One region of the Nocardia grenadensis genome, then DNA from elsewhere that is predicted to be linked to it. Evidence: riboswitches for the same ligand, from Rfam matches in the RefSeq annotation. Region 1 holds a riboswitch; each other region holds the start of a gene.
The links. A riboswitch is a leader RNA that binds a small molecule or an ion and turns the genes downstream of it on or off. The one in region 1 is predicted to bind cobalamin.
Positions count from the first base shown of each region.

Region 1 (5,718 bases):
AACCACGCGCCAGCCCGCGGATACGCGAGGCGCCGCCGGTCGAGCACCGACCACAGCGTCGCCGCCAGGGCCGCCACCACCAGCGCGGTGAACACCATCACCCAGATGATCGCCTGGTCGCCACTGCCGGAGTCCCGGTGCAACTGCACGTCGATGCCGAATACCGTCCGTCCCACCCAGTTCAGCACCGACTCCACCGCCAGCAGTGGCCACATCGGTGCGGTATCGGGCAGGAACTGGTGGGTGAACCCGGTGAAGACGAACAGGATCTGCCCGATCATCACGCAGAAGATCACGCTGTAGACGACGCCGAACCGGAACGCCACCCGCGCGGGCCACGACCAGCGCACCGGCCGCGGGTTCTCGGGTTCGGACAGCTCTCGCCCAGCACCGGTGACCGTCCGAACCGCACCCATACCACGACCTCGCTGTTCCGATTTGTTCGACGACCCACCCCGACCCGGAGCCCCACTCGAACCTAGACCACCTGCCGGGCCCGGCGCCTCCGTGACAACCCCTATTCTCCGATCCTCCCTTCGCACGAGTTCGCCCACTGCGACGAGGCCTTTCAGGGGAACCCGCAACCGAACCGCGGGCGCTGTCTTCGGCGTGATACATCCCGGCCCCGCTCGTGCCCGGCCGCTGTCGGCACCTCGCCGCCTATCGTGGATCCGTGCCCACACCACCTACCGGTCTCGCCGCGGACACCGGGCCGATCACGCGATTCGTCACCGATCTGTTCGGCGCCGATCTACTCGGCCTGTACCTGTACGGGTCGGCGGTGACCAGCGGTCTGCAGTACGACAGCGACCTCGATTTCCTGGCGGTCACCGCCGTCGCCCTCGACGACGACCTGCGTACGCGTCTGTCCGAGGGACTGCTCCGGCAGTCGGGACGGTGGCCACGCACAGGCGGGGCCAGACCGGTGGAACTGACCGTGGTGGCCCGCGACGCCGTCGTACCGTGGCGCTTCCCGCCGCGCGGCGAGTTCGTGTACGGCGAATGGTTGCGGACGGAGTTCGAGCACGGCGCGGTCCCGCCGCCGGCGCCCGACCCGGATCTGGCGATACTGCTCGGTGTGGTTCGCGATTCGTCCGTGGCGTTGGCCGGACCGCCCGCCGATCGGTTACTGGATCCGGTACCGCCGGAGGATCTGGTTCGCGCGATCACGGCGAGCCTGCCCACATTGATCGCGGGCGTGGACGGTGACGAGCGCAATACCGTCCTGACGCTGGCCCGGATGTGGGTCACCGCGGAGACCGGGGAGGTGGTCTCCAAAGCCGAAGCCGCCCAGCGCATCGCCGCCCGGGCGCCGGCCCCGCACGCCGCGCTGCTGCACCGCGCGCGGGACGGCTATCTCGGTGTGGCGGTGGACGACTGGACCCGGTATCGCGACGAGACCGCGGCCTTCGTGCGGTATGCCGCCGCGGGAATCACGGCCGCCGCCGCGGTCACCGGCCGCGCACAGCGCTGAACGGTCCGCGCCACACCGGGGCCCCGGATCGGGGCGGCACGTACGCGGGCCCGGAACCGGAGCGGCGGATCGGCGGCGACCGGCACCTCCTACCAGGCGATGGCCCCCTGTGCACCGACGAAGGAGCCGTCGGTGCACACCTGCGGCGATTCCGCCGCCGCGAGGACGACCTGGGCGGCCTGTTCCGGCGTCGTCGGCGCGTCGGCCGCCGCGGGCGCCAGTTCGGTCGCGACGAAACCGGGGCATACCGAGATCACCCGGACGGCGGTATCGGCGAGCGATTTCGCCAGGCCTACCGTGATGCTGTTCAGTGCCGCCTTCGACGCCTGGTAGCCCGGGACCACCATCGAGTAGTACGCCGACTCCGGGTTCCGCTGCTCGGTGAGCGAGCCCATCTCGCTGGAGATGTTGACGATCCGCCCGGCCGGTGCGCGGCGCACCAGCGGCAGCAGCGCTTCGATCACATTGGCGGGGCCGAAGGTGTTGGTCATCAAAGTCTCGGTGAACGCGCCGGGGTGGGCGAAGTTCACCGTGCCGGTGGCGGTGGCCTCGGGCAGGATGCCGGCATTGTTCACCAGCACATCGATGTGGTCGTACCGTTCGCCGAGGGAATCACGCAGGCACCGCGCGCTGTCCGCTGAGCACACGTCGAGGATTTCGCCCTCGGCCGCCGACCCCGCCGACCGCAGTTCGTCCACCACGGCGTTCACCGCCGGCGCGCGGCGCCCGGTGACGATCACCCGGTAACCCGCGCGGGCGAATGCCGTCGCGGTGGCGCGTCCGAGCCCGCGGGTCGCTCCGGTGACCACCACGATCTTCTCCGACATGTTCGTTCCTTTCGTGATTTCCGTTCGTGCCCTATGAGCATCAGTGAGGGCATAGCGTGCACGCTGGCAGAAAATCGCCGTCGCATTCGCCCGCGGCCGGTTCGAACCGGTCGAACGTCCAGTTCCCTGTCGGATAGCATGGGCGATGGCCGCTCTGCGGTCACGACGTGATGAGGGAACCCGGTGGAAATCCGGGACTGGCGCGCAACGGTGACACCCGCGGGTGAAGTCCGATCACTCATCCGCCGAGCTCGGTTCCCGGCCTCGCGCACAGGCCCAGACGCAAGGAGTCCACGCCGTGACGCGGTCCATTTCCCTGGCGGTCACCGCCGTGGTATCCACCCTCCTGATGACCGCATGTGCCGGTACACCCGATTCGGGCGGTCCGGCCGCCGGGTCCACCGCCGGCTATCCGCTGACAATCGAGAACTGCGGCGTCGAGGTCACCGTGGCGGCACCGCCGCAGCGGGCGGTCGCGCTCAATCAGGGGTCGGCGGAAATCCTGCTGTCGCTCGGTCTGGCCGATCGGATGGTCGGCACCGCCACCTGGACCGATCCGGTCCGAGAGAACCTGGCCGCCGACAACACGCGCGTGCCGCGGCTGGCCGACAATCGCCCCTCCTTCGAAGTGGTCCTGGACAAGGAACCGGATTTCGTCGCCGCCTCCTTCGGCGGCACCCTCGGTCCCGGTGGCGTGGCCGACCGGCAGCAGTTCACCGAGCTGGGCGTACCCACCTACCTCTCACCGACCGATTGCGCCGACAAAACCGATATCAGCGTCAATGCCGACGGCGCCCGTACCGCACCGCTGACCATGGATTCGGTGTACCGGGAGATCCGCGACCTGGCCGCGATCTTCGATATCCCGGACCGGGGTGAGCGGCTGGTCACCGACCTCCGCGACCGCTACGCTGCCGCGTCCGGTCGGATCGCGGCGGATCGGGTCTCGCTGGCCTACTGGTTCGCCGATACCGCCACGCCGTACGTGGCGGGCTGTTGCGGTTCGTCCGGGATCATCACCGACGCGGTCGGCGCGAAGAACGTATTCGACGACACCACCGACGAATGGCCGCAGGTCAGCTGGGAAACCGTCCTCGACCGCGACCCGACCGCCCTGGTCCTGGCCGACCTGAGCCGGCGCAGCCTCGCCGGGGACGCACTGGACAGCAAGATCGCGTTCTTGGAATCGAATCCGGTGACGGCGAAGCTGACCGCGGTCCGCGAGCGGCGCTACATCGTGGTCAATGGCGCCGATCTGAACCCCTCGATCCGGACGGTCGACGGGATCGAGAAGGTCGCCGACGCCCTGGCGCGGTGGGGTTACGGTTCGTGAGGTCGGCGGCACCGAGCACCACGGTCCGGCTCGCCCGCGCTCCCGCGACGGTGGCGCTGGTGGTGTCCGGGGTGGTCGTGCTGGTCGTCTCGATGGCCTTCACCATCACGATCGGTCCGGCCGAGCTGTCGGTCGGCGAGGTCTACGCCGTGCTGTTCGAGAAACTCGGTGCCGGTACCGCGGCCGTCTCGCCTATCCGCGAAGGCATCGTCTGGCAGTTGCGGCTGCCCCGGACCCTGCTGGCCGCGATCTGCGGGGCAGGTCTGGCGGTATGCGGAGTCGTCATGCAGTCGCTGTTGCGTAATCCGCTCGCCGATCCGTTCGTGCTCGGGATCTCCTCCGGCGCCTCGACGGGTGCGGTACTGGTGGCGGTCCTCGGTGTGGGTGGCGGCCTGATCTCGTTGTCCACCGGCGCTTTCCTCGGCGCACTCGTCTCGTTCGGGCTGGTGCTGGTGCTGGCCGCGGGAGCCGGGGGTGGCACCGCGAAGGTGGTGCTGGCCGGGGTCGCCGGAACCCAGCTGTTCTCCGCGCTCACCTCGTTCATCGTTCTGTCCTCGGCCGATGCCGAACGGACCCGCGGCATCCTGTTCTGGCTGCTGGGTTCGCTGGCGGGCGCCGGCTGGACCGATGTGGGCACGACCGCGGCCGTCTGCGCCGCCGGGCTGGTATTATGCGGGTGGTATGCCTCCGCGCTGGACGCGTTCACCTTCGGCTCGTCGACCGCCGCGACCCTGGGCGTCGCGGTCGGCCGGACCCGGCCGATCCTGCTCGTGATCACCGCACTGATCACGGCGGTCCTGGTCAGCGCGGCCGGGGCGATCGGTTTCATCGGCCTGGTGCTACCGCACGCCGCGCGGTTCCTCGTCGGGCCCCGGCACAGCCGGTTGATCCCGGTGACCGCGGTCCTGGGCGCGATCCTGCTGGTCTGGGTCGACGCGCTCGCCCGGACCGTATTCGCGCCGCAGGAGGTACCGGTCGGCGTCGTCACGGCCCTCATCGGCGTGCCCGCCTTCGCCCTGCTGCTGTTCCGCACCCGGAGCGCGCCGTGACCGGCCGGACAGTCGAATACCGGACCTCGCCTCCGCGGAGCGCACGGTGACACTGCACGCACAGGACCTGTCCTGGACCCGCGGCGGCAACCTCGTTGTCGACGCGGTGACCGTCCACCCGGAACCCGGGCAGACAGTGGGGCTGCTGGGACCCAACGGTTCCGGTAAATCGTCGCTGCTACGCCTACTGGCCGGTGTTTCCCGGCCCGATCGCGGCAGCATCACCCTGGACGGAACCCCCCTGCACCGCCTCGGCCGCCGCCCGCTGGCCCGCCGGATCGCGATGGTCGGGCAGCACGCGCACACCGAGGTCGATATCACCGTGCGAGATGTGGTGCGGCTCGGGCGTATTCCGCACCGCGACGTGTTCGGCCAGGACGGCGATGAGGAAGCGGCGATCGACCGGGCCCTGCGCGATACCGGGCTCGCCGGCCACGCACACCGCTACTGGAACACCCTCTCGGGTGGTGAACGGCAACGCACCCAGATCGCCCGGGCGCTGGCCCAGGAGCCCGGTGAACTACTGCTCGACGAGCCGACGAATCACCTCGATATCGCCCATCAGCTCGATATCCTCGATCTCGTCACGCGGTTGCCTCTCACCACCGTGGTGGCCCTGCACGATCTCAATCTCGCCGCGATGTTCTGCGACTATCTGCTGATCCTGGACCGGGGCCGGGTCGCCGCGCACGGCAGCCCCACCGAAACCCTCACCGAACGACTCGTGCGCGACGTCTACGGTGTGGACGCCACGATCGCGATCGACGGCGGTGTGCCGGTCGTCCGCTATCGGCGCCCTGCCGTCACCACTCGGCCCGGCCGACGAACCCGATACGGAGCCGACGGTTAGTTCCCGCGGCGCTGATGTTCCTCGGCGTACGGGCCTCCCACGGAGCGATATCGATCTACCTGGAACCCCAGCTGTTCCGGATACCGCGCGACGTTCTCCCGATGCCCGCGGCGGTCGAATCGGCGCGCTCGGTCCCGTACTTCGATGCCGATCGTGGGCACCCACCTCGCCACCTTCACCGTCTG
Region 1 covers NZ_CP192054.1:1,382,990-1,388,707, reverse strand. Annotated here, with positions in the region: gene ACQPYS_RS06145 (DoxX family protein) at 1-416, opposite strand, end outside; gene ACQPYS_RS06140 (aminoglycoside adenylyltransferase family protein) at 674-1,474, shown strand; gene ACQPYS_RS06135 (SDR family NAD(P)-dependent oxidoreductase) at 1,564-2,301, opposite strand; cobalamin riboswitch at 2,431-2,581, shown strand; gene ACQPYS_RS06130 (ABC transporter substrate-binding protein) at 2,651-3,634, shown strand; gene ACQPYS_RS06125 (FecCD family ABC transporter permease) at 3,631-4,683, shown strand; gene ACQPYS_RS06120 (ABC transporter ATP-binding protein) at 4,730-5,533, shown strand; gene ACQPYS_RS06115 (hypothetical protein) at 5,678-5,718, shown strand, end outside.

Region 2 (5,718 bases), 1.3 Mb from region 1:
GGGGCCGCGGAAACGGGTTGCAGAAGGCGAATTATGCAGAATAGATCCTGCGAATTTGCGTAAGTTGCGGAAGGTCGCCATACGCCCGGACCTGCACTGACACTGCCAGCAGCCGCCCGGGCACACGATCCGGCATCGCGGCGGGCCTGAGCACGCCGAAACGAATGACGTGTAAGGGCCGTAGATCGAAAATTACGAGCGATATCAATTCGCGGAATACCGAGCGTCCGATTACGGCATGCATCGGAATAATCCCGATGCCGCCGGTTCGGGCCCGATCAGCGAGTGTTGCTCGCCGGTGCGTAAGGAGTATTCGCCGGACGGTTCTCGTCGGCCGCGAGCGGACGGCCGATCTGCGGAAACGCCCGCTGCGCGCACGCGGTGCGTTCACAGACCCGGCAGCCGGCACCGATCGGGACAGCGACCGCCGGATCGCGCACCGGGAGCCCATGCGAGTAGACGAGCTTCTCCGCGAAGGTCAGGTCGCAGCCGAGACCGACGGCGAAATGCCGTGCCGGCGCCAGATATCCGGGGTTGCTCTCCCCGGTCGTACGGGCCAGCCACAGATAGGTACGCCCGTCGGGCATCTCGGCGATCTGCGTGCGGATCCGGCCCGGGGTCGCGAAGGCATCGTGCACCACCCACAGCGGACAACTCCCCCCGACCCGGGAGAAGTGAAAAGCGGTAGCGGACTGCCGTTTCGAGATATTTCCCGCCCGGTCGGTGCGGACGAAGAAGAACGGCACGCCGCGTTGCCCCCGCCGCTGGAGCGTCGAGAGCCGGTGACAGACCGTCTCGAACCCGACCTCGAATTGCGCGGAGAGCAGGTCGATATCGTAACGCAATCGCTCGGCCGCACCCAGAAAACGCCCGTAGGGCAGGATCAGCGCACCGGCGAAGTAGTTCGCCAGCCCGATCCGCAGCAACCGCAGCGACTCCGCCGGTAGCGGCCCGGTCTCCGTGAGCAGCTCGTCGAGCGCCTCGGACTGCGTGAGAAATGCCAACTGAGTGGCCAGCTGGAACGCCCGCTGGCCCGCGGTCAGCCGCCGCGCGAGCGCGAGTACGCGGGCCTGCGGGTCGTAGATGCGCTTGGGTCCCGGCCTGCCGGGATCCTCCGAACGGATCCGCACCGCCACCCCGAACTCGTCACGCAGCAAACGCGCCAACTGCAGATCCAACCCGCCGAGCGTGAAGCCGCTCCGGGTGAACAGTTCCTCCGCGGCGGTGTCGAGGACCGGAATGTGATTGCGCCGGTCGTAGAAGTAGTCCCGCACATCCTCGTAGGGCATAGCGGTGCGCGGTGCCTTGGCCGGACCGTCGATCCCGGCGGTGAGTAGTTCCAGCTGCCCGTCGGCCGTGCGCAGCCGCCGATGCTGACTGATCAGCAGCCGCGCCGCCGTCGGCACCCGGGACAGCAGGTCGTCGAGTTCGCTACTGGTAACCGCCGCCGTCTCGGGATCCTCGACGAACACTTCCTGCAGGTCCGCGAGCAGCCGCGCGTCGGTCTCCGGCGCGAAGAACCCCACCTCCAGGTCGAAGGTGGAGGTCAGGCGCATCAGCACCGGCACCGTCAGCGGCCGCTGATCGTTCTCCAGCTGATTCACATAACTCACCGACAACCCGAGCGCCTTGGCCAGCCCCGACTGCGACAGCCCCCGCTGCTCCCGCAGTGCACGCAACCGCCCCCCGCCGTACATCTTCTCCACCGCCGGCACCTTTCCTCGCATGACCACTCACGACCCACCCGATACAGCGATCCGGACTCGAACGACAGCGAGCCCGGGCCCCAGGCACCGGACCGCACGGGAACCCCGGCGGCGCATTCATGTTCCCGCCGAACAGCTTCGAAGAGGCCTGCACAGCGCACGCTCCATCGGTAGCACCAACGACCACCACCCACGAACGCGCGACCCGACGCCCCCGGGCACGGTCCGGGGCGTAGAACGGCGGCGAAACGCCCGATCCGCGAGGCGACAGCCAACCGGACACGGCGTGCCCGGCACAACCGGCAGGTCTTCGGACTCGCGGGCACCGACCCTCACTCGGTCGACCCGGGTCCGCACCCGGGCTGCTACTACCACGCCGTCGCTTCCCGAACCTCCGGCCCAGTGCGTCTGACGGCGGTCGCTCCCGCTCACCGCTGCGGGACAGTCCCGGATTCCCACCGGGTTCCCTCTCACCCGCCACCCGATGTCACCGACACCGAACGACAGGCTTCGACATCCCGCGCACACCGAAACAGCGCGGGATGAACCAGCTGCATCCGTCAGGATATGCCCGGCTCGAGCTGGGACTCCAGTGGGGCGGTGGGCAGTACCGGCGTACAACGCGCACGGACTACCCATCGGACGCCGTAGATAGGGGGACGGACAGCGAAACGCCGCCGGGCAAAGAGCCCAGCGGCGTCCGGTCGGGAAGTCGACGTCCAACAGGCGCCTCTCGGCGAGTGGTCGCTCGTAGCGACAGAAGAAGGCGCGGCCCGGGGCTGTCCGGACGCCGACAGGGGTCCAACAAAGAGAACCAGGGAGCTATTCGATCAGGTACGTGATGCCGGACACCGGAGATCCGAGCGCGCGGAGAGCCGGGGCAGCAGCCGAGCCCACACGGCAGCACACCCCGCGGCCCGAATGCGGTCCGAAATCCGACAACACCCCGCTCAACCAGCCGATTTCCTCTCTCGAACACCTCTGAGGTAATCTCATCGAGCGCCGGAACACACGGCGCAACGGGCTGTGGCGCAGTTTGGTAGCGCACTTGACTGGGGGTCAAGTGGTCGCAGGTTCAAATCCTGTCAGCCCGACCATAGAAAAACCCCTTCCCACCTGCATGGGAGGGGTTTTCTCTTATTCCACCAGTCGGAGTTCGGGACCAATTCGGACCAGCACGGCCAGAAGCTCGCGGCGTCGGTACGGCGCAGGACCACCGGTAGCGCCTCCTCGAGGATCGGTATCGGCCGGGCCCGCTTGGTCTTGGTGCCCTCCCCCGCACCGCCTCGTATCCTCCTGCCGAGTTACCCGAGCCGGCTGTCCGGCTCGTCGCGTCCGATCCCTTGCGGCACTATCGCGCGAGAAAGTGCCAGCCGACCCATGCCCACACGAGCACACCAGCGATCCTCGCAACCCGAGTGCGCGTGAGGTACGCGATTGTTTCGCCCAGAGGCGCGACCAGATCCCGGCGCACATGCGTGACCGCGACCATGCCGAGCGTGACCGCCAGTACCAGCACGAAGCCGACGATGATGATCATCCGATCGCTCATCTCGACACCAGCCACCAGCCGACACCCAGCCATACCAGCCATCCGGCCAACCGCAGCGGCCACTGCTCGAGTGCCGGATCCAGCAGCGTCGACAATGTCGGGTGTACGTGGCTCGGCTGCGTCCAATCAGGTTTCCGCACAAAGGCGTACACTTCCCACGCCGATGCGGTGACCAGCAGCGTCGACCAGACTGCCACTCCGCGCCGCAGCCGGGCGGTGGACGGGATCGGCCTGGCCCCAGCGTGGAACGCCAGTACCGTCGCCACGACCACCGGCACCAGCACCAGCAGGGTTGCCGGCCAACCGAACGGTCGGGTGGCGGCTCCACCCGCCGCCAGCACGGCACCGGCGGCCAGCAGCGGCATCCGCCGCCGGCATGATCGGGCCGAGCGCTCCGGTTCCCCTGTCACATGGGCAGAATAAGGCCCTGGGCGCCGGTGCCGGGCCATCGGTCACCCAGCCACGCCGCGACGATCTCGACCCGCTGCTCGCGACCGTACCGGATTGCTCGCCACGATTCCCAGGTCGGAGACTTCGCCGACATCCTGCGGCACCGGATATCCCACCTCCAGCCGGGCTCCCGAACTGCTGAACGCGACCGCCGAGACGTACCTGGCCCGGTCTACCCATCCAGCACCATCCGGACGTTCCACGCGCATGCCAACGTGCTGGATCAAGCCACCGACCGCCGCGGGAGCGATGCGGCCGAGCCAAGGCGAGGCCGATATGGAGAAGTGATGATCGACGCAGGCAGGGCGCATCAAGGGTCGGCGTCAGTTGGCGAGCGACCGCGCTACCGATTCGGTACGCCAGGAACGTCGGAGGCACGGTGCCGGATGCGTCCAGTTGTCGGTGGGGTACTCCCGTGCCGTCCGCTCCGCTCGGTGCGGGCGCGACTGTCGGCCGCAGGCACGCGCTCGTCGTCCAGTGTCGGGATGGAGCGTGCCAGGACGACCTCGGACCTGGTACGCCCGCCGACCCTTCTTTGCTGCGGCTGTATCCGGGAGAGTGGTTCTGGACCGTCCCAGAGGTGTCGTGTCGTCGCTCGAAGAGATCTACGGTGGAGATATGACCGCCTTGGGGCGTCGGCATCTATTGGTCGCGCGGGATGCCGACACGGTGCGCATCACCATGAACCGGCCGGAGCGGCGCAATGCTCTGTCGGGCGAGTATCTGGTCGAACTGCTTGCCTTCCTGGCGAAGCGCCCACCCGTCTGGCGCGATTAGCGCTGCAACAGTGACGTCGGCTCGGGCATTCCCCCGGCCGGGTTATCGAACATACGTTCTAACTCGAGGTATGCTGCATCGGTGACCATGAATTCGACCGCGCTGGCGCCGGCTGCCCGAACACCAGGATGGCCGGAGCTGGCCGATGTCGACTTGCTGCGCGCACTCGTCGAAACCGAACGCCGCCGAAAGCACCTGGATGCCGCCATGCGCGCGGCCGTCGCCGAGGCCGAACGTCGTGGCCTCGCCGCGGACACCGGCTATAGGGACACCGTGGAGTTATTGACCGATCTGCTGCGGATCAGCGCCCACGAGGCGCGCCGACGAATCAACTGTGCGGCCCCGCAGGCCCGCTCGCGTTCCAGGAAGGTATGGCAGGTGCTGGCGGCAGCAAGTTGAGGCCGAGCCCGGGCGCCTCGACCGGAGGCGGGCGGGCTCGACACGGCCACGGGGCACGACCGACGGACGGCGACGGCCGTGAGATCAGCTCGGCGGAATGAGGATGAACAGCGGTATCCACGACGCGTGGGCCGCCGCCCGGTGCATCGATGCCGCCCTCACCGGTACCGAGGACACCCACGTAGGCCGGTTGTACAGCGAACTCCGCCGTGATGCCGCGTCAACCATGTGCAGGCGGTCGCGCAGCGCAACTACGACGGTATGCGGCAATCGGATTCGGCGGCCCGCGAGGCACGGGCCGAATCGCAGTCGGCACTGGACCGCGACCTGTTCGACAAGCGGGAACACCAGCGGCGGGCCGCGATGTTCACATCCCTGCGTATCACTCGCGGGCGACTCGGCCGGGAACTGCGTGCGGTTCCCGATACGGTCCGCTCCGCCGGGCGGCGGCTGTCGGAAATGCTGTGCTACGGAACGGTCACCGCACCCGGCATCTACGACGGTGTGACGATTCGCGCTGCGGCGGCAGCGGGTTTCCGCGCGGCCTATGTCTCGGGCGCGGCCGTATCGGCTACCGCGCTGGGCCGGCCCGACCTCGGCTATCTGGGTCTCGCGGAGATGGCCGAGCAGGTGCGTCGGATGACCGCGGAGGGTGTCTTATGTGGAGAGTTTCTTGTAGCAGGTGAGAGTTGCGGCGAGTTGTAGAAACGCTGCGAAGAGGCGGCCTTGCGTTCCTGAAGGTGGATCCCTGCATTTAACAATGTGGAGAACGACGGCCCCGGTATGGAATTCTTGCTCGCGCCAGCGTACCCGCGCTCACAGAAGGAGATTCGG
Region 2 covers NZ_CP192054.1:2,691,776-2,697,493, reverse strand. Annotated here, with positions in the region: gene ACQPYS_RS12190 (short-chain fatty acyl-CoA regulator family protein) at 279-1,706, opposite strand; cobalamin riboswitch at 1,991-2,222, opposite strand; tRNA gene ACQPYS_RS12185 (tRNA-Pro) at 2,727-2,803, shown strand; gene ACQPYS_RS12180 (DUF6186 family protein) at 3,058-3,246, opposite strand; gene ACQPYS_RS12175 (hypothetical protein) at 3,255-3,668, opposite strand; gene ACQPYS_RS12170 (hypothetical protein) at 3,665-3,802, opposite strand; gene ACQPYS_RS12165 (hypothetical protein) at 4,327-4,485, shown strand; gene ACQPYS_RS12160 (hypothetical protein) at 4,573-4,884, shown strand; gene ACQPYS_RS12155 (hypothetical protein) at 5,113-5,589, shown strand.
Region 2: another riboswitch for cobalamin. It lies ahead of ACQPYS_RS12190 (short-chain fatty acyl-CoA regulator family protein); the one in region 1 lies ahead of ACQPYS_RS06130 (ABC transporter substrate-binding protein).

Region 3 (5,718 bases), 1.0 Mb from region 1:
ATCCTCGAGCGCGCTGCGGCTGGTGGTTTTGATCTCGGCGACCGTCCCCGCCGCTTTCGCGGACTTGTTCTCCACCTGCTGGAGAGCCATTCCGGCCTGCACATTGATGAGCGAGAGATTGTGCCCCACCACATCGTGCAGCTCCCGGGCGATCAGCAGGCGCTCTGTGCCGACCTCGAGTTCCCGCTGCTGCCGCGCCGCCATGCGTTCGGCGGTGTCCAGGGCCTGCCGGGTCTGTGCGAGTAGGCGACGGTGCCGCAGCACTTCGAACAGCGCCGCGGCCAGCGCGACCCAGCCCAGTAGCCCGACCATCTGCCAGCCCGTCATCGCGCACTCTCCACCTGCACCACCCTATTCGCCTGTTGTGCTCGGTCGTCGGCGCACACCCGGATTACCGGTGCCGCAATGGTATTCCGATGACGAATGCGCCGGTTCCGGGTGGGCCGGTCGGCAGCGGCGCGTGATCACCGCATCTGCGGCAGTACCCGCCCCGGCGCGGGTATGGTCCAGTGATGGTCGACCAGCAAGTGCGTGTACCGGACCTGTCCACACGGCCGTACGAACTCACCGTGGAGCGGGTGATGACCGCTTCACCCGAACTCCTCTACTTGGCGTGGACCCAGGGCTTCGATATCTGGTTCGCGGAACCGTCCTCGGTGCGGATGCGGCCCGAGGTGAACGAGCCGTTCTATTTCGAGACCCGGGAGGAGGGGAACTCTCGGCCGCATTACGGCCGCTTCCTCCGTCTGGAACCGGGCCGGCTCGTCGAAATGACCTGGGTGACCGGCGCCGGCGGCACCGAGGGCGCGGAAACGGTGGTGCGGGTGGAACTGGTCAAACAACCCCGTGGCATCCGGTTGCGGTTGCGGCACAGCGGTTTTGCCGACGAAGCGGCCCGCGACCGGCATCGGGACGTCTGGCCCGCGGTGCTGGCCCGCCTCGACGAACGAACTGCGACGAAGTGAGGGTACTAGTAGGTTCGAGTCCGACTCACAACGAATCGTCTTCGAAAGGATCGTGATGCCCACACGTACCGCGCGCACCGCATGGACCGGTGGTCTCCAGGACGGCTCCGGCCAGGTCGAGCTGATCAGCTCGGGGGTCGGTAAGTACGAGGTGTCGTTCCCGAAGCGGTCGGCCGATGACGCCGACGGCACAACCAGCCCGGAGGAACTGATCGCCGGGGCACATTCGTCCTGCTACGCGATGGCGCTGTCGAACGAGATCGCTCAGGCCGGCGGTACCCCGCAGAGCCTCGACGTCTCGGCCGCGGTGACCCTGGGCCCCGACCCGGCGGGCGGTTTCCGGATCAGCCGGATCGCACTGAAGGTACGTGGCCGGGTATCCGGCCTCGACGAGGCGGGTTTCGCCGCCGCGGCCGCTGCGGCCAAGGCCGGATGCCCGGTGAGCAAGGCCCTGGGCGGAGTGGACGACATCACCCTGGACGCGGCGCTGGAATCCTGAGATGCCTGTCCCGGGCCCCGCGCGGGCCCGGGACAGGGAAGGGCCTTTACCAGGGCCTACCGGCGCCGTGTCCGGCCCGGAACCACGCCCGGGCGCCCCGTGTGTACATGGCGGGGATCGCGACGAATACCGCGCATAGATGGCCGGCCCGGGTGAGCGCCAGGAATACGGTCGCGGCGCTCATATCGGCGAACACACCGGCGCCTCCGTTCGCGAGCATCCGAACAGGCTCCACCACCAATGAGGCCGTACCGACCACGCCTATCCCGGCGGCGAGCAGATTCCTGGCCCAGCGTTCGCCTCGCAGCATCCGCCACGCGACACCGAGAACCGCCAGGTAGATCCCGGCGCGCAGTAGCCAACCGCCGGTGAGTTCGCCGATATCCGCTGCGTCGCCCAGCAATGCGCCCCGGACCGCGGCTTCGGTGATACCGCAGCCCACGGCCGCCACGAGCGCGACGAAGGCGATGGTGACGGCTGCGGGCCGCCGGGCGAGTGGACTGTCCGGGTGGGCGAGCGTGGTGTCGTGCATACCTCGACCATGCCCGGTGACTACCGCTCCCCGGATCAACCCGCTGTAGCAGCAGCCTCCGCTACCCGGGTACCACCGCGGTTGCTCCACTCGGTGAGCGCGGCGAAGGCCAGAGCGATCCCGACCCACAGCGCGGTGGATACGGCCAGCGACGCGGCGCGGAACTCCCACAGCAGCGAGGCCGGGAAGTCGGCCCCCACTTCGTTCACCCCGGGCAACAGCACGTAGCCGAGGGTGATTACCAGTACGAATCCGGCCGCGGCCGCGACGAGCCGGAGGGATTCGGGCCGCGGCCGCAGCGCCTTCCAGATGTACACACCGGCCGCGACGGCCACCAGGCCCAGCACCACCGAGGCCAGCCAGAGCAGGGTGCGCTCGTTGATCGTCTCCGGGTCACCGACCGCCGGTGGGTTGGCCGGATACTTGAAGAACGGCACTGCCACCACCGCGACCCAGCCGCCCAGGCCCAGCCCGAGTATCAACCGATGACCGGGCAGCGCGGTGAACCGCCGGGCGTAATGCGCCGCGGTCGCCACGATCGCCCCGAACGCCATCCCGGCCAGGGCGTCTGCCAGGAACTGCCCGAATTTCTGCCACGGCCTGCTCACCACGGCCTCGTCCCCGTGCGTGTGCGCTGTCTCCCCGTGCGTATGTCCGGTACCCGAATCCTGGGCATGCTCCGGCGTGGGAGCCGCGGCCTCCTCGATGGCGATGGCGGCATCGACCTTGGGCTCGCCGACGAAATTTCCGACGACACCCGCGAGGAGACCGGCGATCAGGCCGGCGAGCAGACCACGGAGCAGCAGGGCACCGAAAGATCCACTCAATGGCACGGGACACCCAGCAGGTGGCGCCCGTCGTGCATCAGCTCGTGCAGGAACATACCGCCGCGCGATACGGCGCCTTGATCGAATCCGACCAGGTAGAGCGTCAGCAGTGCCAGCAGGACGACGCCTACTGTGACGAGCACTGTCGCCGCCGTATCGGCGGCCCTGCTCGGGACATGGGCTATGGCCATGGTGGGTCCTCCTCATCCGGATGCTCGCGTCCGGTTCGCGAGTTGTGCGCAGGTGCCGGTGTCTGACTCTGCCCACCCGTTCCGGCGCGGACATCACAGTGGCGCGACCGCTCCGGGTTCTCACCGGATTACCGCATCACCTTTGCTTTCACCTCGAACTGTGACACCGGCCGTCGCCGCCGTCAATATGTCCACGAACGATCACCGGCCACGCCGCCGGTGGTCGGCGGCGTGGCCGGTGTGGGGGAGGCGATCAGGACGCGGGTTTACCCGCTACATCGAGTACGACCTCGAACTCCAGCAGTGAAGCGCCGGTGGCGACAGGCTTGTTCTGCTGTCCGGCATGTGCCTCTTTGGCGGGGCCGTCGCGCCACGCCGCGAAGGACTCCTCGGAATCCCACTGGGTGACCACGAAATACCGATTCTCGCCGGCCGTGGGCCGCAACAATTGGAAGCCGAGAAACCCCGGGGAGTTTTCGACCGCGTGCGCGCGATGGGCGAACCGCTTCTCCAGCTCGGGACCCGCGCCCTCGGGGACCTCGATCGCATTGATCTTCACAACAGCCATACCCCTGAGCTTAGGTATCGCGAGTCCGGGAGGGACAGTGCCGCACGCCACAGCGGGTCACTACGTGCACCGCCCGGTGGCGCCGACCCCGCCCTGTGGAGGGTTGTGAATAAACTCGGCCCGGTGTTGCACGACGAAGGCGGGACCGGGATCCCGATACTGCTGCTGCACGGGTTGATGGGCAGCGCCCGTACCTGGCAGAACCAGGTCCGGTGGTTGCGTGACCACGGCCGGGTGTTCACCTTCGACGCCGCCGGGCACGGGCGCCCCGCACCGCCCGAACTCACCACCGACGCTTTCGTCGCCGATCTGGCCGCCGCCACCGCGCGCATCGCCGAGCCGATGATCGTGATCGGGCATTCCATGGGTGGTCTGCACGGCTGGGTGTTCGCGGCCACGCATCCGAACCGGGTGCGCGGGCTGGTGGTGGAGGATATGGCAGCCGATTTCACCGGCCGTACCGCTGCCCACTGGGCCGCGATGGTCGAGGCCTGGCCGCAGCCCTTCGCGGACGAGGCCGCCCTGGTGGCGCATTTCGGCCCGGTCGCCGGCCGTTACTTCCGGGATTCGTTCCAGCGGGGCCCGGACGGTTACCGGTTGCACGGCGAGGTGGCCACCTTCCGGGATATCTCGGAGGAGTGGGGTGCCCGGTCGTTCTGGGCGGAGTGGGGCAGGCTCACCGTCCCTACGCTGCTGCTAGAAGGCGAATACACGATCACCCCGCCGGGGCAGATGCGCCGGATGGCCGAATTACATCCCGCCGCCGAACATGTCCTGGTTCCCGATGCGGGTCACCTGGTGCACGATGACCAGCCGGCGTACTACCGGGCCGAGGTGGAGCGTTTCCTCGCGCGCCTGCGCGGAGTCCCCGGAACTGTCGCCGAGACCTGAGCGCTCCGGCCGCGGCGGGCGTCAGCCCTCTCCGGCCAGGGCGAACCGTCCATCGTCGGTCTGCTCGATCAACCCGTCCACCAGCAGCGAATCCAATGCGCGGTCGCGCTGGCCGGGATCGCGGGTCCAGGCGAGATCCAGCCGGACGCGTTCCACCGGCGCGTGCGCGGCCCGCAGCACGTCGAGCAGCCGCCCCCGCGCCTGCCGGTCGGTACCCTCGTACTTCTGCGTCCGGCGTACCGACTCGGCCGCCGGCCGGCCCGCGGCGACCCACGCGCAACGCGGCAGCGGGCAGCGCCCGCAATCCGGGGTCCGCGCGGCGCACACCGTCGCGCCGAGTTCCATCAGGGCCGCCGAGAACACCGCTGCCCGGTCGATCCGGCCGGGCAGCAGCGCCTCGGTTTCCCGTAGATCGCGGGCGGCCGGATTACCGGCCTCCCGGCCGTGCACGGCCCGGGCCACCACCCGACGGACATTCGTGTCCACCACCGGGACTCGTTGCCCATAGGCGAAACAGGCGACCGCCCGCGCCGTGTAGGCGCCGATGCCGGGCAGCCCGAGCAGCACTTCGACATCGTCGGGCACCTGGTCACCGTGCTCGGCGGCGAGGACCTGGGCGCATTCGTGCAGGCGCAGGGCTCGGCGCGGATAGCCGAGTTTCCCCCAGGCCCGCAGCACCTCACCCGCGCTCGCCGCCGCCATGGCCGAGGGCACCGGCCAGCGTCGCACCCATTCCCGCCAGATCGGTTCCACCCGCGACACCGGCGTCTGCTGCAGCATGATCTCGCTCATCAGGATCTGCCAAGCGCTCACTCCGGGCCGCCGCCAGGGTAGGTCCCGGGCCGTCCGCGTGTACCAATCGATCAGGGTGTCGGAGTCGATCGCGCCGGGTTCGATCGACACGACACCGCGCCCGCCCGAACCCGGCTTCCCGATACCTGCGCTGCTCACCGACCCACTCCATCCACCTCACCGTGCAGTTCCACCGGTTCGGCGTGGCCCGACGCCGCGCTGTAACGGGACGGAAGCAAGCGAGCACATCAAATCGTGCAGAATGGACACCATGCCTCAGTCCAACCCGGTAAGTGCCTGGAAGTCGCTGCGCGAGGGAAACGAGCGCTTCGTGAACGGCACGCTGCTGCATCCTAGTCAGGGAGCCGCCGATCGAGCCAAGCTCGTCGCCGGCCAGCATCCGACCGCCGTGCTATTCGGTTGCGGAGACTCCCGAGTCGCCGCGGAACTGAT
Region 3 covers NZ_CP192054.1:373,904-379,621, forward strand. Annotated here, with positions in the region: gene ACQPYS_RS01680 (sensor histidine kinase) at 1-327, opposite strand, end outside; gene ACQPYS_RS01685 (SRPBCC family protein) at 513-965, shown strand; gene ACQPYS_RS01690 (OsmC family peroxiredoxin) at 1,021-1,464, shown strand; gene ACQPYS_RS01695 (hypothetical protein) at 1,511-1,996, opposite strand; gene ACQPYS_RS01700 (CbtA family protein) at 2,032-2,829, opposite strand; gene ACQPYS_RS01705 (CbtB domain-containing protein) at 2,820-3,014, opposite strand; cobalamin riboswitch at 3,051-3,198, opposite strand; gene mhuD (mycobilin-forming heme oxygenase MhuD) at 3,268-3,582, opposite strand; gene ACQPYS_RS01715 (alpha/beta fold hydrolase) at 3,706-4,473, shown strand; gene ACQPYS_RS01720 (A/G-specific adenine glycosylase) at 4,495-5,355, opposite strand; gene ACQPYS_RS01725 (carbonic anhydrase) at 5,537-5,718, shown strand, end outside.
Region 3: another riboswitch for cobalamin. It lies ahead of ACQPYS_RS01705 (CbtB domain-containing protein); the one in region 1 lies ahead of ACQPYS_RS06130 (ABC transporter substrate-binding protein).

Region 4 (5,718 bases), 950 kb from region 1:
CAGCTCGAGATCTCGCCCTTACGGGACTGGCGGGTCGCGGTGGTGGTGTGCAGAGCCTGACCGATCGCCTGGTAGATCGTCTCCGAATCCAGTCCGAGCAGCGTTCCGATACCAGCGGCGGCCGACGGGCCGAGATGGGCGACGTGGTCGATCTTGTGCTCGTGCAGGCAGATCGAACGCACCAGGTCGATCTGGATCTCGTAGCCGGTGGCCAGACCCCGGATCAGATCCCGGCCACTACGGCCCGCGTGCTGGGCGACCGCCAGGATCGAGGGGATGTTGTCGCCCGGATGGGAGTACTCCGCAGCCAAGAATGTGTCGTGGAAATCGAGTTCGCGCACCGCGACTCCGTTGGCCCAGGCCGCCCACTCCGGCGAGAAGCGGCCGTGGACGCCGAACACGGTCGCGCCCGGCTGATACGGGTGCGCGAGCGCCTGGGCGCGAGCATTGGTGACCGGGCGCCGGGTCAGCGACGCCGCGGCGACCGCCGCATTGTCGATGATCCGGTTGACGATCATCTCCTCGGTCTCCGCGGCGACATCCACCGGGTCGGTCGCCACCTCCGCAATCCGCCACGCCAGATGCTGCTCGCGGGGGAACTGCTCCGCGGAGCGGTGGGTACGGACGAGATGATTCTTCACGGTCCAAGGCCTCCAGGGGGATCGGCGTATTTCGCTCGATTCGGACGCTACAGACGCGAAACAGCTGTGGAAATCCGTCGCAAAGGGCGAATTTTGTGGAGACAGACCTGCAAAGTTGTGGAGTTTGTGGAGGGCAGTACCGGACCGGGACAGGAATCGGCGCGCGAGCGGGCGCCGATTACTCTCGTGCGCGCCTCACCGGTCGATCCGATTCGATCGAGCAAGGCCGCTGCTCATGCGACGAAAGGGTTCTTCGATACCGACGCGCCCCCGGGCACGGGGTTCTCGATGTCACCCCGGATCCCTTCGTCGACGGTGAGCAGTTCAGCCCGCCGGAACTACGCGCCCGTCCTGGGCTGACACACTCACCGCAGTTACCCGCGGTCAGTCGGTTGATGCGGGTGCGTAGGGGGTGTTCGCCGGACGGTTCTCATCGGCGGCAAGAGGCCGTCCGATCTGCGGGAACGCGCGTTGCGCACACGCGGTGCGTTCACAGACCCGGCATCCTGCACCGATCGGAACAGCGGCGGCCGCGTCATGGATCGGAAGGCCGTGGGAATAGACGAGTTTATCGGCGAAGGCGAGATCGCATCCGAGACCCACCGCGAAATCCCGCGAAGGCGAGAGATATCCGGGATTGCTCTCCCCTGTCGTGCGCGCCAGCCACAGATACGTGCGCCCGTCGGGCATCTCCGCGATCTGGGTGCGGATCCGGCCCGGGGTGGCGAAAGCGTCGTGCACCACCCACAGCGGGCAACTACCGCCCGTCCGGGAGAAGTGGAACGCGGTGGCGGACTGCCGTTTCGAGATATTTCCCGCACGGTCGGTGCGGACGAAGAAGAACGGGACGCCCCGCTGCCCGCGCCGCTGCAGCGTCGACAGACGATGACACACGGTTTCGAAACCGACCTCGAATTGCGCTGCGAGTAGGTCGATGTCGTAGCGCAACGACTCCGCCGCGCCGAGAAACAGCCCGTAGGGCAGAACGAGCGCGCCCGCGAAGTAGTTGGCCAGCCCGATACGCAGCAGCCGCCGCGACTCCGCGGGCAGCGCCGCCGTCTCGGTGAGCAGAGTTTCGATCACCTCGGACTGGGTGAGGAACGCCAACTGTGTCGCCAGTTGGAACGCGCGCTGCCCGGCGGTGAGACGCCGCGCGAGCGTGAGTGTGCGCGCTTCCGGGTCGTAGCTCCGTTTGGGCCCGGGCCGCGCCGGATCCTCCGACCGGATTCGCACCGTCACCCCGTGCTCGTCGCGCAGCAGTCGTGCCAGCTGTAGATCCAACCCGCCGATACTCAACCCGCTCGCGGCGAAGAGATCCTCGGCGGCGGTATCGAGTGCGGGGATGTGGTTACGCCGGTCATAGAAATAGTCGCGGACATCCTCATAGGGCATCGCGGTACGTGGATCCGGGACCGGACCGTCGAGTCCGGCGGTGAACTGCTCGAGCTGCCCGTTGACCGCGCGCAGGCGCCGGTGCTGCCTGATCAGCAACCGCGCCGCAGACGGCACCCGCGAAAGCAATTCATCCAGTTCGCCGCCGCTCACCGAACCAGACTCGGGGTCCTCGGTGAACACCTCATGCAGATCAGCCAGCAACCGAGCATCGGTCTCCGGCGCGAAGAATCCCACCTCCAAGTCGAATGTCGAGGTCAGACGCATCAGCACCGGCACCGACAACGGGCGCTGATCGTTCTCCAGCTGATTGACATAACTCAGCGACAGCCCGAGCGCCTTGGCCAGCCCGGATTGCGACAGGCTCCGCTGCTCACGCAGAGCACGAAGCCGGCCACCGGCATACATCTTCTCCACAGCAAGCACCCCTTCCATGATCGGCACCGGCTCGCCCACGCGATCCGCCGGTGTTCCGGCCGCACCGGCCCTCAGGTCACCGGCGACGGCCGGTGACCCGAGCCGCATCGCGGGGAAAGGTCCGAAAGTGACGGCATGATGCGAACTCCTCGGGTGGCAGCCTGTGACCGTCACCGGTGCGAGCGCGCACGACGACTACGCACCCGGCGAGACCCGGATACGTGAGAATCGGCGTACCGCCTGATCCACGAGGCGACGACCGCCGGACACGTCGTGCCCGGCGCAACCGGCAGGTCTTCGGACTCGTGGGCACCGACCTCGATCGGTCGACTCGGGACCTGGCGCGCTCCCCGAGCTGGTACTACCACGCCGTCGCTTCCCAGGACCCGGCCCAGTGCATGTGACGGCGGTCGCTCCCACTCACCGCTGCGGGACAGTCCCGGATTCCCACCGGGTTCCCTCTCACCCCCGCTCGCGGTCACCCGACCTAGAGCGGAAAGGCTTCGACATCTCACACCGTCGCAACAGCGCGAGACGAACCAGCTGCGCTCATAAGAATATCCCTGCTGGTGAGCCCCGTCCCCACTGGGCGCAGTGCCCCACCGCCCAGGGTCGAGCCGGCAGCGGAAAGACGCCGGATCCCGCCACCCGATTCCGCCGCCGCCGGTGTGGTGCGCCGGCAGAAGCGGGGGCCTCAGGGCGCCCGGTGATCGAGAACGCCGGCGTCCCGCGCGCAGCCCGAATGCCAGTCTGACCAGGCGCTGGTTGCCGCTCGTCCCTGGACGCGCGGCTCGCAAGAGGGAATCCGGTGGGAATCCGGAGCTGCCCCGCAGCGGTATGTGGAAACGACCGCGGTCATCAGCACTGGGCGCCCGCCCGGGAAGCGACCGCCAGTAGGCGACGCCGGCCGGCGTCATGTCCGCGAGTCCGAAGACCGTCCACAGCAGTCACCGCTGGGAACACATGCCCACCGGTACCCCTACCGGCCACCATGATCCGAAGCATCGCCCGCTCGCGGCCTTCCTGTGAGGAACCCCCACATTGCTGGGGGGGTGTCCCTATGTTTCTTGTCAAGCCGTGGGTTGAGGTTGTGCCCGGGTGAGGCTTGGGCGGGGCGTGCGGTCGGTAGCGTGGTCTGAGTGGCGTCGAAGGCTGAACGGCAGGCTGCTCGGGATCGTGTGGCGGTATATCACGAAGAGCGGCTCGGTGAGTTGGTCGAGCACGTAGGCCGGGCATTGGACCGGTTCCGTGCCAGCCAGTTGGATGCGTTCGAGGTCGATGCGGTGATCCACCAATACCATCGGGCGGCTCAGCGGTTGTGGACGTTCTGTAGCCAGTCCGGTGTGCAGGTGGAAGCCACCGCGCATCTCATCGAAGGCATGGCGGGCGGGGGTGAGGTGATCGATTGGTGGCAGCGCGGCATGTCGGTCAGGGCCCGGCGTGCCCAGGGGCTGGACGCTTGATCGGTGTCTGGCAGTTGCCGGCGATCAGGCCGCTGGTGCTGGAATGCGGTAGGGCTGTTTGTTTCGGAGCATGGCGTAGAGGACGTCGCATCGGCGTCGGGCGAGGCAGATGAGGGCTGCGTTGTGTTTCTTGCCCTCGGCTCTCTTTCTGTCGTAGTAGGTGCGGCTGGCCGGGTCGTGCAGGGCGGCGAACGCTGACAGAAACAACGCCCGTTTCAGTTTGTGGTTGCCGGATCGGGCAGGGTGTTCACCGCGGATGGAGCTTCCCGATCGGTGGGTGATCGGGGCGATGCCGGCGTAAGAGGCGAGGTGGCCGGCCGAGGCGAACGCGGTGCCGTCGCCGACTTCGAGCAGGATGCGGGTGCCGGTCCTGACTCCGATGCCGGGCATCGAGGTCAGGACCTCGGCAAGAGGGTGATCGGCGAACATCTCCTCAATGTTCTCGGCGATCTGCTTGCGCTGTAGAAGAACTGCTTTCAACGAATCCGCCAGCTTCGGCAGCACGGTTTCCGCGGCTTTCGTGCCGGGAACGGTGACAGATTGCGCGGGCAGCGCGGCCAGGATCTCCTCGACCAGGCGTGCTCCCATTCGTGGGGCATGTTTAGTGGCGATGGCGGTAAGTTTGCGCCGACCAGCGGCCCGGATGCCTTCGGGACCGCCGCAGCGCGACAGGATCTCCAGCACCGCCGGGTGCGCGATGCGGGGGCCGAGGACGCGTTCGAGGGCGGGGTGGATGCCGGTGAGCAGGCCGCGGATGCGGTTGCTGGTGCGGGTTGCTTCGCCGGCCAGGTCGTCGTCGAAGCCGGCCAGAACACCGAGCTCGGTGAGTGTTTCGTCACCGACGTCGACGCGGCGCAGCGTGTGCGGCATCGTGCGGGCGGCATCAGCGATGATGTGAGCGTCGCGGGCATCGGTTTTGGCTTGACCTGGGTAGAGGTCGGCGATGCGGCGCATCGACAATCCGGGCAGGTAGGCGACATCGTGTCCGCAGGCGCGCGCGACGGTGACCGGCAGGGCGCCGATCGTGTTGGGTTGATCGACCACGATCAGCAGCCGCCCGTGGGTGGCGAGTTTGTTGAACACGGCCCGCAGCCGGGATTCATCGTTGGGTAGTGCCTTGTCGAACAATCGTTTCCCGGCCGGGTCGAGCCCGACCGCGTGATGTTCGCCTTTTCCCACGTCAACGCCGCAGAACACGGCATAAGGTTGTGTCACCTTGCTCGGTCCTCAACTGCCTCGAAACGCTCACTGGACGGTCGCCGATCCAGCGTCAACGCCCGGCACCCACGTTACGAAGAGACCTACCAGCGGCCCTGTCCCCATCAGCGGTCCGTCGACGCCACCAGGACCCGGCGACACCACCCCCCGGATCATTCGAACGACAGGGGCAAGAAGTCATACCGGGCCTGGCGACCGTGGGCCCGGTTCCGGGCCCACGAAAAAGGTAACGGGGTGAACCACCACCGGTTGGGGACAGCCTCCTTCGTAGAGGTGCACGGTCATCATCATGTCGAAGCGTTCCCCGCTCGCAGCGACCCATACGCTCGAAGCCGGCATCCGTGCCAGGTTTCACCTCATGTCGCAGCCGGAATCGCGTGCTGTAGTCCTTACTTGAACACGCGATGCCTCGGCCGGGATCTCGTCGGACCCGACCATTGAAGCGGCCCGGAGCTCCTCCGGTCGGATCATCAGATCGACGATTCGCAGCCAATCCGAATCCACAGTGGACCTCCACGGCGCACTCGCCTCCGCAACAGCATTGTCGTGGATTGGTCGCTGGGTGGCACAGGGGATCGATCCTGCAG
Region 4 covers NZ_CP192054.1:2,336,856-2,342,573, reverse strand. Annotated here, with positions in the region: gene prpD (2-methylcitrate dehydratase PrpD) at 1-641, opposite strand, end outside; gene ACQPYS_RS10680 (short-chain fatty acyl-CoA regulator family protein) at 1,026-2,450, opposite strand; cobalamin riboswitch at 2,722-2,951, opposite strand; cobalamin riboswitch at 3,250-3,386, shown strand; gene ACQPYS_RS10675 (hypothetical protein) at 3,590-3,913, shown strand; gene ACQPYS_RS10670 (IS110 family transposase) at 3,938-5,128, opposite strand.
Region 4: another riboswitch for cobalamin. It lies ahead of ACQPYS_RS10675 (hypothetical protein); the one in region 1 lies ahead of ACQPYS_RS06130 (ABC transporter substrate-binding protein).